4 regions of the Nonomuraea sp. 10N515B genome follow, and region 1 is predicted to be linked to each of the others. Evidence: riboswitches for the same ligand, from Rfam matches in the RefSeq annotation. Region 1 holds a riboswitch; each other region holds the start of a gene.
The links. A riboswitch is a leader RNA that binds a small molecule or an ion and turns the genes downstream of it on or off. The one in region 1 is predicted to bind thiamine pyrophosphate.
Positions count from the first base shown of each region.

Region 2: linked by a shared signal. The riboswitch ahead of ACTWQA_RS30845 (FAD-dependent oxidoreductase) and the one ahead of thiC (phosphomethylpyrimidine synthase ThiC) in region 1 are both predicted to bind thiamine pyrophosphate.
Region 3: linked by a shared signal. The riboswitch ahead of ACTWQA_RS22455 (TenA family protein) and the one ahead of thiC (phosphomethylpyrimidine synthase ThiC) in region 1 are both predicted to bind thiamine pyrophosphate.
Region 4: linked by a shared signal. The riboswitch ahead of ACTWQA_RS37300 (purine-cytosine permease family protein) and the one ahead of thiC (phosphomethylpyrimidine synthase ThiC) in region 1 are both predicted to bind thiamine pyrophosphate.

Region 1 is NZ_JBQQBQ010000033.1:25,352-29,539, forward strand. Features, by position in the region: gene ACTWQA_RS36555 (SCO6745 family protein) at 1-534, shown strand, start outside; gene thiC (phosphomethylpyrimidine synthase ThiC) at 521-2,185, opposite strand; TPP riboswitch at 2,178-2,290, opposite strand; gene ACTWQA_RS36565 (class I SAM-dependent methyltransferase) at 2,342-2,947, shown strand; gene ACTWQA_RS36570 (hypothetical protein) at 2,986-3,339, shown strand; gene ACTWQA_RS36575 (universal stress protein) at 3,352-4,188, shown strand.
Region 2 is NZ_JBQQBQ010000023.1:121,276-125,463, forward strand. Features, by position in the region: gene thiE (thiamine phosphate synthase) at 79-726, opposite strand; gene ACTWQA_RS30835 (Rv2175c family DNA-binding protein) at 704-1,078, opposite strand; gene ACTWQA_RS30840 (NAD(P)/FAD-dependent oxidoreductase) at 1,109-2,272, opposite strand; TPP riboswitch at 2,330-2,446, shown strand; gene ACTWQA_RS30845 (FAD-dependent oxidoreductase) at 2,436-3,824, shown strand; gene thiS (sulfur carrier protein ThiS) at 3,821-4,021, shown strand; gene ACTWQA_RS30855 (thiazole synthase) at 4,014-4,188, shown strand, end outside.
Region 3 is NZ_JBQQBQ010000013.1:236,725-240,912, reverse strand. Features, by position in the region: gene ACTWQA_RS22470 (carbon starvation CstA family protein) at 1-51, shown strand, start outside; gene ACTWQA_RS22465 (MarR family winged helix-turn-helix transcriptional regulator) at 35-460, opposite strand; gene ACTWQA_RS22460 (maleylpyruvate isomerase family mycothiol-dependent enzyme) at 524-1,156, shown strand; gene ACTWQA_RS22455 (TenA family protein) at 1,160-1,834, opposite strand; TPP riboswitch at 1,822-1,917, opposite strand; gene ACTWQA_RS22450 (histidine phosphatase family protein) at 1,935-2,543, opposite strand; gene ACTWQA_RS22445 (DNA polymerase domain-containing protein) at 2,579-3,538, shown strand; gene ACTWQA_RS22440 (M20/M25/M40 family metallo-hydrolase) at 3,658-4,188, shown strand, end outside.
Region 4 is NZ_JBQQBQ010000034.1:58,280-62,467, reverse strand. Features, by position in the region: gene ACTWQA_RS37315 (MFS transporter) at 1-784, opposite strand, end outside; gene ACTWQA_RS37310 (winged helix-turn-helix transcriptional regulator) at 860-1,294, shown strand; gene ACTWQA_RS37305 (rhodanese-like domain-containing protein) at 1,291-1,614, shown strand; TPP riboswitch at 1,655-1,768, shown strand; gene ACTWQA_RS37300 (purine-cytosine permease family protein) at 1,759-3,093, shown strand; gene ACTWQA_RS37295 (methylated-DNA--[protein]-cysteine S-methyltransferase) at 3,056-3,631, opposite strand; gene ACTWQA_RS37290 (ATP-binding protein) at 3,728-4,188, shown strand, end outside.

The DNA.
Region 1 (4,188 bases):
CGGGCGGGCATCCACGAGCTTCCTCACCTGGCCGAGACCCTCGACCTGGCCCGCCGAGCCGCTACGGCGGCCTGCGACCACCCCCAGGGCCGACCGCTCTTCGCCGCCCACGCCGCGCTCCCCTGGCCGGTCGACCCGCTCCAGCAGCTCTGGCACGCTCAGACCCTGCTCCGCGAGTTCCGCGGCGACGGCCATGTGGCCACCCTCCTCGCCGAAGGCCTCACCGGCCTGGAAGCCCTGGTCCTCCATGCCGCCGGCGGCGAGGTCCCCGTCGCTTTCCTCAAGATCAGCCGTGCCTGGCCGGAGGAGGCGTGGACGGCCGCGGAAGCCGGCCTCCACGCCCGCGGGCTCCTGGAAGGGGATGCCCTGAGCGCGGCGGGCCAGGCGCTGCGCCGCCACCTCGAGGACCGAACGGACACCCTGGCCATGGCCGCGTACGGGGCGCTGGGCGAGGACGGCTGCGAGCGCCTGGCCGAACTCGCCCGCCCCTTCGGCCGCCGGGTCGTGGACGCGGGCCTGCTCAGCCTCGGCTGACGACCTGGCCCGGCAGGCTGTCGTCGTCCCGCTCAGCCTGGCCCGGCAGGCTGTCGTCCTGCACGGGCGAGGGGCCGACCCCGGTCGGCGGCGAGACCCTGCCGGGCTGATCGACGTAGACGGTGCCGCCGCGCTGCCGGAACTCCTCCGCCTTCTCCGCGTAGCCCGCCTGGCGGATGTCGTGGCTGATCCGCATGGAGCAGAACTTCGGCCCGCACATCGAGCAGAAGTGCGCGGTCTTGGCCGGTGCGGCAGGCAGGGTCTCGTCGTGGAAGGCGCGGGCGGTGTCGGGGTCGAGCGACAGGTCGAATTGATCCTCCCAGCGGAACTCGAACCGCGCGTCCGACAGCGCGTCGTCCCACTCCTGCGCCCGCGGATGCCCCTTGGCCAGGTCCGCCGCATGGGCGGCGATCTTGTAGGTGATCACGCCGGTCTTGACGTCGTCCTTGTCCGGCAGGCCGAGGTGCTCCTTGGGGGTGACGTAGCAGAGCATGGCGGTGCCGTACCAGCCGATCATGGCGGCGCCGATGCCCGAGGTGATGTGGTCGTAGCCCGGGGCGATGTCGGTGACCAGCGGCCCGAGCGTGTAGAAGGGGGCGTCGTCGCAGAGCTCGCGCTGCAGGTCGACGTTCTCCTTGATCTTGTGCATGGGCACGTGTCCCGGGCCCTCGATCATGACCTGGACGTCGTGCTCACGTGCGATCCTGGTCAGCTCGCCGAGCGTGCGCAGCTCGGCGAACTGGGCCTCGTCGTTGGCGTCCGCGATCGAGCCGGGCCGCAGCCCGTCCCCGAGTGAGAACGACACGTCGTAACGAGCGAGGATCTCGCACATGTCGGCGAAGTGCTCGTACAGGAAGCTCTCGCGGTGGTGCGCCAGGCACCAGGCCGCCATGATCGAGCCGCCGCGCGAGACGATGCCGGTCTTGCGGCCGGCGGTGAGCGGCACGTACGCCAGCCGCACTCCCGCGTGCACAGTCACGTAGTCCACGCCCTGCTCGCACTGCTCGACGAGCGTGTCCCGGTAGACCTCCCACGACAGGTCCTCAGGACGGCCCTTGACCTTCTCCAGCGCCTGGTAGATGGGCACGGTGCCGACCGGGACCGGCGAGTTGCGGATGATCCACTCGCGGGTCTCGTGGATGTCCGGGCCGGTGGACAAGTCCATGATCGTGTCCGCGCCCCACCGCGTGGCCCAGGTCATCTTCTCGACCTCCTCCTCGATGGAGGACGTCACGGCCGAGTTGCCGATGTTGGCGTTGATCTTCACCAGGAAGTGGCGGCCGATGATCATCGGTTCGGACTCGGAGTGGTTGACGTTGGCGGGGATGATGGCCCGGCCGGCCGCGACCTCCTGGCGGACGAACTCGGCGTCGAGGCCCTCACGGACGGCCACGAACTCCATCTCCCTGGTGATCAGCCCCTTCCTGGCGCAGCCGACCTGGGTGACGGGCTGGCCGGCGGCGCGGCGGTCGCGTACCCAGTGCTCGCGCAGGCGCGGCAGCCCGCGCCTGACGTCGGTCTCGATGGCGGGGTCGGTGTGCGGGCCTGACGTGTCGTACAACGTCACCGTCGATCCGTTCGACAGGCGCACCTGACGCATCGGCACACGGAGGTCACCGGTGTAAACCTTGGTAAAACGCGCGTCATGCATTGCGCAAACTCCCTTCGCCGGCATTACCCGGAGCAGGTTCTGGCGGTCGGCGGCTGTCAGCCGTCCTCTCAGCCCGGTCCGTACCGGGCTCCCGCGTTGGACGGCGGTGATCGTACCCACCCCCGATGCCGCGCCAAACCTGGCATGATCCGGGTGATGGACGATCCCACCCCCCGCACGACCGCGACCTACGACCGCATCGCCCCGGTTTTCGCCGAGCGCAGCCGGACCCGCAGCGGCGGCTTCCTGGCCTTCCGTCAGCGGTTCGCCGAGGCGGTGCGGGGGCCGGTGGCCGATTTGGGGTGTGGTCCTGGGCACGACGCGGCCTGGTTCCTGGAGCAGGGGCTGCCGGTGGTGGGGGTCGACCGCTCCACCGAGATGGCCAGGCTGGCCGCCGCCCAGAGGGTGCCCGCGGTTCTGGGCGACCTGCGCAGGCCACCGCTCGCCCCCGGCTCACTGGCAGGTCTGTGGTGCTGCGCGGCGCTGCTCCACGTGCCCGCCGACGAGACCGAGCCGACGTTGCGCGCCTGGTCGGCGGCGCTGCGGCCGGGCGGCGTGCTCGGAATGAGCACCTCGGCCGGCGACCGGCAGGAATGGGAGCCGATCCCCTACGACACCGAGGTCTCCCGGTGGTTCGTGCACCGCGACCCCGACACGCTGCTGGCGATGCTGGAATCGACCGGGTTCGAGGTCCTGGAACACGGTCTGAGCACCACCCACCGCACCTGGCTCAGCGTGCTGGCGCGCCGGCGCGAGGTTTGACGAGCGCCCTGGGCGGTACGTCCCCATCAGGGGAAACCATGATGAAGATAGCCGCTGTCGCAGGACTCGTGGTGGTGGCCGCGTTGGGAGGGACCACCGCCGCTGGGGACGGCATGGACAAGCACGAAGTCAGCCAGGAGCAGTACGAGACCTTGATGGCCCAATGCCGCTACGCCAACACGGCGCGGGCGCGGACCCAGTGCCGCGCGGACGTCAAGGCCATGTACCAGATCGGGGAGGCCGACCCCACGCTCGACTGCCGCACGTACTCCGGCGTGTCCGTCTGCGGCACGCTGAAGCTCAGCAGAGCCGAGCGCCAGTGCACCAAGGACTCCACGGACAAAGGGCTGCCGTTCCGCCGGGCAGAGGTGGAGTGCTTCGCGTTTACCTGAAAGGCGGTCGTCGTGATCATCGTTGGGGTGGACGGCTCACGCACCGGGCTGGAAGCCGCCGCGTGGGCCACCGCCGAGGCCGCCCTTCGGCGCACGCCGCTCGTCGTGGCCCACGCCGTGGCCAAGTGGGTGTACGAGGACACGCCCAGCAGCCACTACGCCGAGGTCAGGCGATGGATGCGCGAGGGCGCCACCACGGTGCTCGCGGCGGCCGAGGACCGGGTCCGTCGCGAGCACCCGGAGGTCGAGGTGACCACCGAGCTGCTGCCCGGCGATCCCCGCACCGCGTTGATCCACGCTTCCGAAGGCGCCGAGCTGCTGGTCGTGGGCAGCCGCGGCATCGGTGGCATCCGCGGGCTGCTGGTCGGGTCCGTCGCGCACGGCGTGGCCGCGCACGCCCGTACGAACGTGGTCCTCATCCGTGAGCTGCCCCGGCCGCCGCGCAGGGAAATCGTGGCCGGGGTGGACGGCTCGCCCGGCGGGCTGTGCGCACTCGACTTCGCCCTCACCGAGGCCGAGTTGCACGGTGCGCGGGTGCGTGCCGTACAGGCGTGGGCCTGGCCACACCCGAGCGGCTTCGAACCGGCCGACCCCAACGGCGAGCAGAACGCCCTCCGGGCGCTGCAGAAGCTGACCGCCGACGGCCGGTCGCGGCATCCAGGGGTGGAGGTGGTGGCCGAGGTCGTCCACGGGCACCCCATCGAGGTGCTCAAGGAAGCGGCGGCGCGGGCCGACCTGCTGGTGGTGGGGACGCGCGGGCACGGTCAGCTGACTGGGATGATCATGGGTTCGATCAGCCACGCCCTGCTCCACCACGCGCCGTGCCCGCTCGCCATCGTCCGCCCCTGA
Region 2 (4,188 bases), on a different contig from region 1:
CCCCACCGTGCCGAGCCGCCGCGCGGCGGCTCGGTGTGCAGCCGTCAGGCAGCGCCCGCCGCCGACAGGCGCTAGCCGTCAGGAGGCGGCTGCCGCCGACAGGCGCTTGGCGAATTCCGCCGCCGCCGCGCCCGGATCGTCCGCGTCGGTGATCGCCCGTACCACCACCACCCGGCGAACCCCGAACGACATGACCTCGTCCAGGTTGGCGAGGTCGATGCCGCCGATTCCGAACCACGGCCGCGCCGTCCCCAGCGACGCCGCGTGCCGCAGCAGCGGCGGCCCCGGAGCCGGGCGGCCGGGCTTGGTCGGCGTCGGCCAGATGGGGCCGCAGCAGAAGTAGTCGACGCCCTCCTCCACCGCCGCGGCGGAAGCCTCGGCGGCGGAGTGGGTGGACCGTCCGATGACGATGTCGTCGCCGAGTATCTCTCGCGCGACCGTCACGGGAAGATCGTCCTGCCCCAGGTGGAGCACGTCGGACCGGGCGGCGTAGGCGATGTCCGCCCGGTCGTTGACGGCCAGCAGTTTGCCGTGCCGGTCGCAGGCGTCGCGGAAGACTTCGAGGAGGGCGAGTTCGTCGCGTGCCTCCAGGCCCTTCTCCCGCAGCTGGATGATGTCCACGCCGCCGGCCAGCACCGAGTCGAGGAACTCTGCGAGGTCGCCGCGGTCGCGGCGGCCGTCGGTGCAGAGATAGAGGCGGGCCTCAGAAAGCGAGGGCTTGGGCACGCCGCTTGACCTCGGTGTGACGGCCGGCCTTGATCGCCTCGATGGGCGACCCCGGCAGCGACTCGTCTGGGGTGAAGAGCCAGCGCAGCGACTCGACATCGTCGTAGCCGGCGTCCTGCAACACGGTCAGTGTGCCGGGCAGCCCCTTCATCACGTCCTTGCCGTCGAGGAACACCGCGGGCACCTGCGGCCCGCCGCTCCCTCGGCGCACGCCTAGGAGCTTGTGGTCCTTGAGGAGTTGCTTGGCCCGCCCGATGGGAAGCTCAAGGCGCTGGGCCACTTCAGGGAGTGTCAGCCACTCGTTCACGAGCTGGTCGGTCTCCCGGTCGATCTGTGCAACAGAAAGCGTCACGAAACCACAACTACCACATGCCGTGCTTGCTCAAACAACACAATCTCGTAGAGGCACTTCTGGATCTACCAGGCGTTCCGCGTCGAGACGGTGTCCCGCGCCGATGATTCTGCGTCCCTGGACGAGATCTCGCGGCCGATCCACGGCGAGCACCGCGGCCAGAGCGCCGTCGCCGTCGAGCCAGACGGCCGACCATTTGCCCTCCGGGTCGCCGCGGTAGATGAGCCGCTCCCCCGCCGGGTGGTGCCCGGCGTACTGGACCATGTGCCCGAACTGCTCCGACCAGAAGTACGGCACCGGGTCGTACACCTCGTCCTCGCCCAGCAGCGTCGCGGCGGCGACCTCGGGGGCGTTGAGCGCGGTGTCCCAGTGCTCGATCCTGAGTCTGGTGTGGAAGCGGCGCGACCACCAGGCGGCGCAGTCCCCGACGGCGACCGTGTTCGGCAGGGAGGCCCGCAGGTGCTCGTCGACGACGACGCCGTTGTGCAGGTCGATGTCGGCGTCGGCCAGCCATTCGACGGCGGGCCGCACGCCGATGCCGGTCACGACCACGTGGGCCTCGACGAACTCGCCGTCCACCAGCCGCACGCCGCCCTCGTCCACGGACCGGACCATGGTGTTCAGGCGCAGGTCGATGCCCTCGTACCAGCGCTGGGTGCGGGCCCCGATCTCCGTGCCGACGGCGGTGGCGAGCGGGGTGGCCGCCGCCTCGATCACCGTGACCGCGCAGCCGGCGCGGCGGGCGGCGGTGGCCACCTCGGCGCCGATCCAGCCGGCGCCGATGATCGCGACCCTGGCCCCGGGCACCAGCATGGCCCTGAGCTCGTGGGCGTCGTCGAGAGTGCGCAGCACGTGCTGAGGGCCGTCGCCGGGCAGCATGATCGGCTCGGATCCGGTGGCGATGACCAGGCCGTCGTAGCCGATCTCGCCCTCGGTCGTCTCCACGACGCCCGCGCGCAGCGCCTTGGCGCCCACACCCGGGCGGAAGGCGACGTCGAGTGCGGCCAGGTCGGTGTCGACGAAGCTGGACTCGGCCTCGCCGAGCAGCACGCTCTTGGACAACGGCGGTCGGTCGTAGGGGCGATGGCGCTCCTGCCCGATCAGGGTGATCCTGCCACCGAACCCGCGCCCGCGCAGCGTCTCCACCGTGCGGACGCCTGCCAGGCCCGCTCCTACCACCACGACATGGTCCACGGTCAAGACCCTAACGGGGGCGTGCTTCGGCGTCGCACCGAGGCCGTAGGCTGGGGACGTAAGACGCGCGGGAGTCCGGCCGTTACCGGGCTGAGAGGAAGGCTGCACCGGGCCTTCGACCGCAAGACACCTGATCCGGATCATGCCGGCGAAGGGAGCGCATGTGGACGTGATCGTAGGCGGCGGGATCGTCGGACTGTCCATCGCGTGGCGGCTGGCCCGCTCCGGGCGGCCGGTCACGGTGGTGGATCCGGCCCCGGCCTCGGGGGCCTCCCACGCGGCGGCGGGGATGCTGGCCCCGGTCAGCGAGGTGACCTACACAGAGACGCCGCTGCTGCGACTGGGGATGGCGTCGCTGCGCCGCTGGCCCTCCTTCGCCGCCGAACTGGCCGAGGACGCGGGCTGGGCCGACCGCGCGGCGGCATCCGACGGCGCAACGCCGGTTGCGGATGCGGGAGGCCGGGGTGCCCGCGCAGGCGCTTCCGGCGGGCCCGGGGCCGGGCCGCCGTCCGGCGGGCCCGGGGTCGGGCCGTTCGGCGGGCTGGAGATCGGCGAAGGGCCGCGGCGCGGGCTGGACCTGCGGGCGGACGGGACGCTCGATGTGGCGTTCGGGGCCGACGATCTGGCGGCGCTGGACGAGCTGGCGGCCTACATGGACAAGCTCGGGCTGCCGGTCGAGCGGCTGACCGGTCGCGAATGCCGGCGCCTGGAGCCCATGCTGGCCCCGTCGGTGCGCGGCGGGCTGCTCGCTCCCGAGGACGCCTGGGTGGACCCGCGGCGGGTGACGGCGGCACTCCTCGTGGCTCTGGACCGGCTGCAGGTGCCGCTGGTGCGGGCACGCGCCGCGGGTCTCCTGCGGGACGCGGACGGCAAGGTCGTCGGGGTACGCCTGGAGCCGTCACGAGAGCCGTCCGAGATCAGGGCGGAGCGAGTCGTCCTGGCGGCCGGGGCCTGGAGCGCCGAGCTGGCGGACGTGCCGGTGCGGCCGATCAAGGGGCAGATCATGCGGTTGCGTTCCCCGCAGCCGCTGCTCAGTCGGTGCGTACGCGGCACCGTGCACGGCTCCTACGTCTACCTGGTCCCCCGTGGCGATGGCGAGCTGGTGGTCGGCGCCACCCAGGAAGAGCTGGGGTTCGACACCAGGGTGACCGCGGGCGGGCTCTACGAGCTGCTGCGGGACGCCAGGGAGCTGGTGCCGGGCGTGAGCGAGCTGGAGGTCGCCGACGTGGTGGCCGGGCTACGGCCGGGCACGCCGGACAACCTGCCGATCATCGGCCCGAGCGGGACGCCGGGGCTCACCCTGGCCACCGGGCATTACCGGGGCGGCGTGCTGCTCGCGCCGCTCACGGCTGCCCTCGTGCTGGCCGACTCGGGCGGCTCAGGAGGCTCGGGCGACTCGGGAGACGTGGGCGGCTTGGGCGACTCGGGCAGCTCACGCCGCTCGGGCGGCTCGGGAGACGTGGGCGGCTTGGGCGGCTTGGGCGGCTTGGGCGGCGAAGAGGGTGAGCTGGCGGCGTTGTGCTCGCCGGGGAGGTTTCGGGAAATCTCATGATTGTGATGATCAACGGGGCCACGCACGAGGTCGCCGACGGCATGACCGTGGCGCAGGCCGTACGAACGTTGACCACGGCCACCACCGGGGTGGCCGTGGCCGTGAACGACGAGGTGGTCACGCGGAGCGCTTGGGAGACGACGGCGCTCAGCGACCGGGACCGCATGGAGGTTCTGACGGCGGTGCAAGGTGGATGATTTGATCATCGCCGGGGAGAAGTTCTCCTCCCGGCTCATCATGGGGACCGGCGGCGCGCCCTCCCTCGAGGTGCTGGACCAGGCGCTGGCCGCGTCCGGCACCGAGCTGACCACGGTCGCCATGCGGCGCCTCGACCCGGCCGCCCGCGGCTCTGTGCTGGACGTGC
Region 3 (4,188 bases), on a different contig from region 1:
CTCATCCCCACCCGCGAGGAACGCGAGCTGATGGCTAAAACTCCTGGATGATGCGGCTCAGCGTGGCGTGCAGCTCGGCGAGGCCGTCCTCGCCGAGCAACGCCGCAACCCGGCGCTCCACCTCGTCGATGGCGGCGTAGCCGATCTTCAGCGCCTCATCGCCCCGCTCGGTGAAGACGATCAGTTTGGCGCGGCGGTCGGCCGGGTCGGGCATCCGGCGCAGGTAGCCCAGCCGCTCTAGGTCGTCCACCAGCGCCCCCATGGCCTGAGGGGTCATCTGGGCCTTCTCGGCGAGCCTGCTCAATCGGATGCCCTCGTGCTCCATGTGGAAGAACACAGCCGAGTGGGCGGGCCGGACGTTCACGTCGTACGCATGGGCGGCCTCCTGCACGATGTTCTGCAGGCGCAGGTACGCCTCATACAGCAGGGCCACGACGTGCGGCGGATGAGTGGCGGCCACGGGTCTTCTCCAAACTGCTAAGGGTGCCTTATATTAAGGCAACCTTAGCAATGGGGGTGTGCGATGCACCAGGAAGAGATCTGGGCTGCCCTCGAGATCGAGCGGCGCGGCCTGGCCGACCTGCTCGACTCGCTGCCGGAGCAGGACTGGGAGCGGCCGTCGCTGTGTGCCGGGTGGCAGGTGCGCGACGTGGCCGCCCACCTGGCGCTCGCCACTCGGATAAAGCTCGCGTCGGCGCTGGTCGAGTTCGTCAGGGCGCGCGGCAACTTCGACCGCATGGTCCACGACTCGGCGGTGCGGCACGCCAGGCTGCCGATCGGCGAGATCGTCGCGCAGGTGCGCGAGTCGGCCGGCTCGCGCCGCCGGGCACCTTCGACCAAGCCGCTCGACCCGCTGTTCGACGTGCTCGTCCACGGCCAGGACATCACGGTGCCGCTCGGCATCGAGCGCGCCATGCCGCTCGGTCCGGCACGAACCTGCGCCACCCACGTCTGGGAGCGCGGCTTCCCCTTCTACCCGCAGCGGCGGCTGCGCGGGCTCCGGCTCGTGGCCACCGACGTGGACTGGGCGGTCGGGGCCGGCGAGGTGGTGGAGGGGCCCATCCAGGCGCTGCTCCTGCTGCTGAGCGGGCGTACGGCCGCGCTGCCGAGCCTTACCGGGGCGGGCGCGGCGGCGCTGACCGCGCGCTTGCCGTAGCGGTCAGCGGGCGAGCCACTCCGCCGTCGGCCAGGTCTCGCGCCGCCAGGCGCTGTCCCAGAACATCCACTCGTACGCCGCCGCCGTGCAGTAGGCCTCGGTCATGGCCTGTCTGGTCGCCGGGTCCGTGGTGGCGGCCAGCCGGTCGGCGATGGTCTTGGCCTGCTCGACGGAGGCCGCGAACCCCGGGTCCGAATAGGTGTCGATCCACTTCCGGTACGGATGGTCCGGCACGTCACCGGTGCGCCCCAGCAGCGCCGTGCCGACGTCCTGGTAGATCCAGAAGCACGGCAGCACCGCCGCGGCCAGCACAGGATAGGGCGCGGCGAGCGCCGTGGCCTGCAGGAACGACGCGTACGCCAGGCAGGTCGGCGACGTGGCGATGCCGGCCGCGTCGGCGTCCAGCTCCTGGACGTAGCCGGCGTGCAGCAGGCGCTCGGCCGCCAGCGCGGTGTGCGCGCTCTGGGCGAAGAACGCCGCGTCCGCCGGGTCGGTGGCCCGCGCCGACGCCGTGGCCAGCGCCTTGGAGAACGCCTCCAGATAGCGGCCGTCCTGCACGATGTAGAACGCGAACCGGTCGCGGTCGAGCGTGCCGTCGCCGAGTGCGACGTTGAAGGGGTGGTCGTGGATGGCCTTCGTCAGCTCGGCCGTGCGCAGCCACATGTCATCGCAGAACATGACGTCCCTCCGCTAGTGCGAACTAGATCAGGTTCGACGGGTGTGATCTCAGCCCGGACGTCCGGGCACCCCGCGTCAACGGGCCCACTGTAACAAGGGCTCACTCGCGCAGCTCGGGCGGGAAGCCGGTCCAGCGGAGCTCGGCGGGCAGGTGTCGCATGTCGTTGAAGACGAGCACCGAGGACGGGCGGTCGGGTGCGTACCTGATGACGGTCAGGGCGGCATTGCACTGGTTGATGCCGAGCCAGCGCCATTCCGGTGCGTCGAGCGCGGCGCGGACGAGCCAGCCGATGAGGAAGTTGTGCGTGACCACCAGCTCGTGCCTGGTTCCCTCCGTCACCGGGCCCGTGAACACACGCACGGCCTCGGCGGCGAGGGCCGGGCCGCGCTCGCGTTCGTCCGCGGGGAACTGGGCCAGGAAGCCGAGGAGGCGGTCGGCGTACTCCGGGGCGAGCTCCTCCTCGCGCGGCACGTACGGGATGTAGTCGCCGGCGACCTCGCAGGCGCGCAGGGGGATGCCGGGAAGGTGCTCGCCGATCAGCCGGGCGGTCTGTGTCGTCCGGGGGAGCGGGCCGTGGTGGATGGCGGCGAAGGGGACCTCCCGCAGGCGCGCGCCGAGCAGCGCGGCCTGGCGGCGGCCATCGTCGGTCAGGGCGTGGCCGTTCGGTGTGGCTTCGCCATGGCGCGCGAGATACAGGTAACGGGTCATGGTCTGGCCCATTCTTCCCCGATATGGTGAGGCGGGTGAGCAGCGATGAGACGCGTGACGGGGTGGCCCTGAGCAACCTCGACCAGCCGCTGTTCGACGGGGCGGGCGCGACCAAGCGTGACCTGGTCGACTACCTCGACGCGGTCGCCGACCGGATCATCCCGGTCCTGCGCGACCGCGCGCTCTCCGTCATCCGGGTACGCCCGGGGCAGGAGCCCTTCATGCAGAAGAACCTGCCCAAATACGCCCCCGCATGGGTGAAGCGGTTCTCCGTCTGGGCCGAGGCGTCGCGCCGGCAGGTGACCTATGCCGTGTGCGACGACCGCCGGACGCTGGTGTGGTTCGCCAACCAGCGGGCGGTCGAGTATCACCCGTCGCTGTTCGCCGGCGACCAGCCCACGCACATGGTGCTCGACCTCGACCCGCCCGAGGGCAGCGAGTCCTTCCAGCTGGCCGTGCGGGCCGCGTTCCTGGTCCGCCAGGCGCTGGAGGACTGCGGGCTGGCGGGCGCGGTGAAGACCAGCGGGGCCAAGGGCGTGCACGTGTTCGTGCCCGTGGTGCCGGGGACCGCCGTGGACGACCTGGCCGCGGCCACCCGCGCGCTGGGGGCCCGTGCCGAGCGGGTGGATCCGGCACTGGCCACGACGGCGTTCATCCGCGAGGATCGCGCGGGCAAGGTGTTCATCGACTCCACCCGGGCGGGCGGCGCCACCGTCGTGGCCGCCTACAGCCCGCGGGTGCGTCCCGGCGTGCCGGTGTCCTTCCCGGTGCCCTGGTCGGACCTCGACCGGGTGGCGCCGGGCGACTTCACCGTGCACACCGCGGCCGGGCTGCTCAAGGACGCCGACCCGTGGGCGGAGGCCATGCCCGCGCCGCAGCGGCTGCCCGCCGATCTGATCGAGGAGGGGCACACGATCCCGATCGCCCGGGTGCAGGCAATGCACGAGGGCAAGCGCCGCGCCGAGCTCCGTCGCGCCCGCCGGGATGCGGAGTAAAAGTCCCTGATTTTGGTTTATTGGTAGGCATTCCCGGCGGTGCGAAGCCGGGATAATCTCGCGTTCGGGCGAAGCTCGGGGGACATTACTCGCCTTTCTGTCCACAGGGAGTACCCCGCATGCGCAGAATCGTCATCGCACTCATCACCGCGCTCGCTTTGCCGCTCGCCCTGGCGGCGCCCGCCAACGCCGGCGGGCTGGACGACGCGTTCGCCACTCTGCTCGTCAAGCAGGTCAAGGGCACGAACGTGCACAAGCATCTCCAGGCCCTGCAAAACATCGCCACCGCCAACGGCGGCAACCGCGCGGCCGGCACCAGCGGCTATGACGCCTCCCGCGACTACGTGGCGGACAAGCTACGCAAGGCCGGATACAAGGTCACGCTGAACCCGATCAACTTCGTCGAGAGCTGGAGCGAGAACACGCCGCCCACGCTGAACCTGACCGCGCCCAGCGCCAAGACCTACGTCCCCAACGAGGACTTCTTCTCCTTCCAGCCCTCCCCGTCCGGTGACGTGACCGCGCAGGTCCAGGGTGTGGACCTGACGCTGCCGCCCACCCCCACGCCGAGCTCGACCAGCGGCTGTGAGGCGGCCGACTTCGCCGGGTTCGTGGCGGGTCGCATCGCGCTCATCCAGCGTGGCACGTGC
Region 4 (4,188 bases), on a different contig from region 1:
GGCCTGACCTGAGGATGCCGAGTCGCACCAGCGGGCCGGCGGAGCGGCGCTCGACGGCGGCGAACGCCGCGAGCAGGGCCAGGCCGCCGGCGAAGGCCGCGACGGTCAGTGGCCAGCCGTCGGCCGGCTGCTCCAGGCGTACGACGCCGTAGACCAGCAGCATCATCGCGCCCGTGATGGTGACGGCGCCCGCCAGATCGAATCCCGTGGCCGGAGGGCGTTCGGCGGCGGGCTCCTTGATCAGGGGGATGGCGACGGCCAGGATCGCCGCCGACATCAGCACCGGTGCGAAGAAGACCCAGCGCCAGCCGAAGGCTGTGAGCAGGCCGCCGATCACCAGGCCGAGCGCGAAGCCGCCCGCGGCCGTCCCCGCATAGATGAGCAGCGCCCGATTGCGCAGCCGGCCCTCGGGGAAGGTCGTGGTGATCAGGGAGAGGCCGGCCGGGGTCATGAAGGCGGCGGCCACGCCCGTGACGAAGCGGGCGATCAGCAGGACCCAGCCTTCGTCCGCGAAGCCCCCGAGGCCGGAGAACACCAGGAACACCCCGAGCCAGAGCAGGAACATGCGGCGGCGGCCCAGCAGGTCGGCCGCGCGGCCGCCGAGCAGCATGAAGCCGCCGTAGCCGAGCACGTACGCGCTCACGACCCCGCTCAGCATGCCCGTGGACAACCCAAGGTCGGCCCGGATGGACGGGAGGGCGACGTTCAGCATGGCCACGTCGATGCCCTCGAGGAAGATGGCGCCGCACAAGACGGCGAGGACGCCCCAAGAACGGGCAGGCATGACAAACCCCCGGTTACGAATAGGCAGTCGGTTCTCTCTTGTAACCGTCCACATCTTGGGCCAGCATGAAATGTCATGGAAGACGGCACTTTCAGATCACTCAGTTACTGCGACAGCACCGTGGACGACGACTACGACGTGCGGCAGTGGGACACGCGGGAGGACTGCGAGGTCCGCCAGATACTCGACCGCATCGCGGACAAGTGGTCGCTGCTGGTCATCGCGTTGCTCGACTGCCAGAGCCTGCGTTTCTCCCAGCTGCGCCGCGAGATCGACGGCGTCAGCCAGCGCATGCTCAGCGTGACCCTGCGCCACCTCGAGCGTGACGGGCTGGTCTCCCGTACGGTGCACCCGGTGGTGCCGCCCAGGGTGGACTATGCGCTGACGCCGCTCGGGCGGACCCTGCACCAGACGATCAAATCCCTGGTCACGTGGACTGAGGAGCATCAGGCGGAGATCGCGTCGGCGCGTGCGGAGTACGACGCGAGGCAAGAGATGATGGAGGCATGACCGTTCCTGAGATCGAGGCCAGTGCCCTTCCCGATGACGCCTACCTGCTTGACGTGCGTGAGCAGGAGGAGTGGGTGGCCGGGCACGCCCCTGACGCCGCGCACATCCCCATGACCCAGATCCAGCAGCGGGTCGACGAGGTGCCGGCAGACCGGACGGTCTACGTCGTCTGCCGGGTGGGCGGGCGGTCGCTGCAGGTCGCGGCCTGGCTCAACCAGCTCGGGCGGGACGCGGTCAACGTCGGCGGCGGCATGCAGTCGTGGGAGGCCGCGCGTCGCCCGATGGTGAGCGAGACCGGACAGCAACCTTTCGTGGCCTAACGCGCAGTTCGCCCTTTATGGCATCATGAGGGCGCCAACTTCAGATTGTCGCGGGAGCTCGGGGTGCCGGGCTGAGAGGGCAGCTATCCATCCGCTGCCGACCGCCTGAACCTGTCCGGGTAATGCCGGCGTAGGGAGTGTGCGATGACGCATGTCGCCGACGAAGTTCCGCTGACCCTCCAGGGAGCGCCCCCCAAAACGCTCGGCGTCCTCGACCAAGGCGCACTCTGGGCGAACCTCGGCGTCAGTCTCCTGGGCTTCTCGGGCGCCCTCTACCTGCTCGACCCCCTCGGCAACGCACCGCTCAGCCTGATCGCCGCGCTCACCGCCACCGTGGTCGGCAGCCTGATCGGCACGTCCATGGTGGGCCTGGCCGCCATCCCCGGCACCCAGACGGGGCAACCCTCGATGGTGCTGCTCCGCGGGCTCTTCGGGGCCAAGGCGTCCTACGTGCCCACGGTGCTGAACATCGTCCAGATGCTCGGCTGGGGCGCGTTCGAGCTCTGGGTGATCGCCAAGGCCGCCAGCGCGATCTTCAGTGGCGTCCCGTACCAGGTGTGGGTGATCGCGGCCGGGGTGCTGACCACGGCGCTCACGATCTGGCCGCTCGGGGCGGTCCGCCTGATCAGGCGGTACGTCACCATCGGCGTGATCGTGTCCATGATCTGGTTCACCTGGTACCTCGTTTCCGAGGCGCCGGCGCACACAGGCGGCGGCTGGACAGCCTTCCCGGCGGCCGTGGACTACGTGATCGCGCTCTCGGTGTCCTGGGTGCCGATGGCCGCCGACTTCGCCAGGCACTCCAGGTCCAGCAAGGCCGCGTTCACCGGCGTGGTGGGCGGCTACACGCTGGCCCAGGTCGCCTGCCTGGGGCTGGGCGTGTACGCGGTGGCCATCGCGGGCGCGGACGCGGTGCTCGCGGACGGCACGGCGGTGTTCGGACCGTTCGTGGCCGCGCCGCTGGGCGCGTTGTTCTTCGCGATCCTGGTGCTGCGTGAGACCGACCAGTCGTTCGCCAATGTCTACTCCACCACCGTGTCGCTGCAGAACCTGATGCCGCGCGTGGACCGCAGGGTGTTCTCCACCGGCATCGGCGTGCTCACCATCGCGATCGCGCTGGTCGTGGACGTCACCTCGTACGGCGCCTTCCTCGGCGTGATCGGCGCGGTGTTCGTGCCGATGTTCGCGGTGCTCGCCGTCGACTACTTCGTGCTGGGTGGCGCCGACCGCTGGAACACCGACGAGAACGCGCCCTCGCGCTGGACGATGCTGGTGCCGTGGGCGCTCGGTTTCGTCGCCTACTGGCTGACGACCTCGACTCCCACCGTGCCGGCATGGGACGGCTTCTGGGCGTCGGCCCGTGAGGTGATCGGCTTCACCCGGCAGTCCTGGATGAACGGCGCGCTCGGCGGGGCCTTGGTGGCCGCGCTCGTGACGCTGCTCACCGGCCTGCTGCTGCGGCGCGCTGCTCGACGTTGAGCAGGTGCTGCTTGGCGGCCGGGCCGCCCGCGTAATCGCCGAGGGCGCCGTCCTCGCGCACCACCCGGTGACACGGCACGATCACGCAGACGGGGTTGGAGGCCAGCGCGTTGCCGATCGCCCGCAACGCGCGCGGCCGGCCGATGCTCGCGCCGATCTCCTCCAGCGTCGTGGTCGTGCCGTACGGGACCGCCATGGTCTTCTGCAGCACCGTGCGCGCGAAGGACGTGGCCAGCGCCAGGTCCACGGGCGTGGCGAAGGCACGCAGGCGGCCGGAGAAGTAGGCGTCCAGCTCCCTGCGCACCGGGTCGAGCCGGCGCGGGTCCGGGCCGATGAACCTGCCCACATGCTTGGTGACCAGTTCGAAGACGGCGTTTTCCGGCTCGAAGGAACACGCGGCGATGCCTTTGCCGGTCACCGCCAGCACCATCCGGCCCAGCGCGCCGTCGTAGGTGCCGAAGGCGATGTCCGGCGGCGTCTCGCCCCGATAGGTGGTGGAGGTCACACGTAGCAGGGCATCCAGATCGCCGCTCGTCATGCCTCCACCCTTCCCCGCGACTGAGAAATCGCCGTGACCGCAGCGTATCGGACGGATCGCCCGACGCACCCACCTCGCCACGGGCACTATGGAGGTGTGGGGGACCAATGGGCCGGTAGTGACGATGAGATCGCTCGCGCGGTGCTCGCCAGCTCGCCCAACGCCGTCGTGGCGCTCGACAGGGACCAGAGCGTGCTGGTCTGGAACGAGGCCGCCGAGCGGCTCTTCGGGTGGACGGCCGAGGAGATGCTCGGGCGCAGGGCGCCGATCGTGCCCGCGGAGCTGACCGCCGAGCTCAACGCCGTGCTCGAACGCGTGCGCACCGGGGGCCAGGTGTCCCTCCGCACCAAACGCCTGCACAGCGACGGCAGCGTGCTGGACCTGCGGGTCGACATCAGCGCGTTGCGACTGGGCAGCGCCGTGGCCGGTTACGTGTGCGTGCACCACCTGGCCAGGACGGACGAGGTCGCCAAGAACCGGATGGCGCGCCGGGCCAGGCTCGTGCGCAAGCTGACCGACGTGGTCGGCGACATCAACTCCGAGCTGGAGCTGCCGGC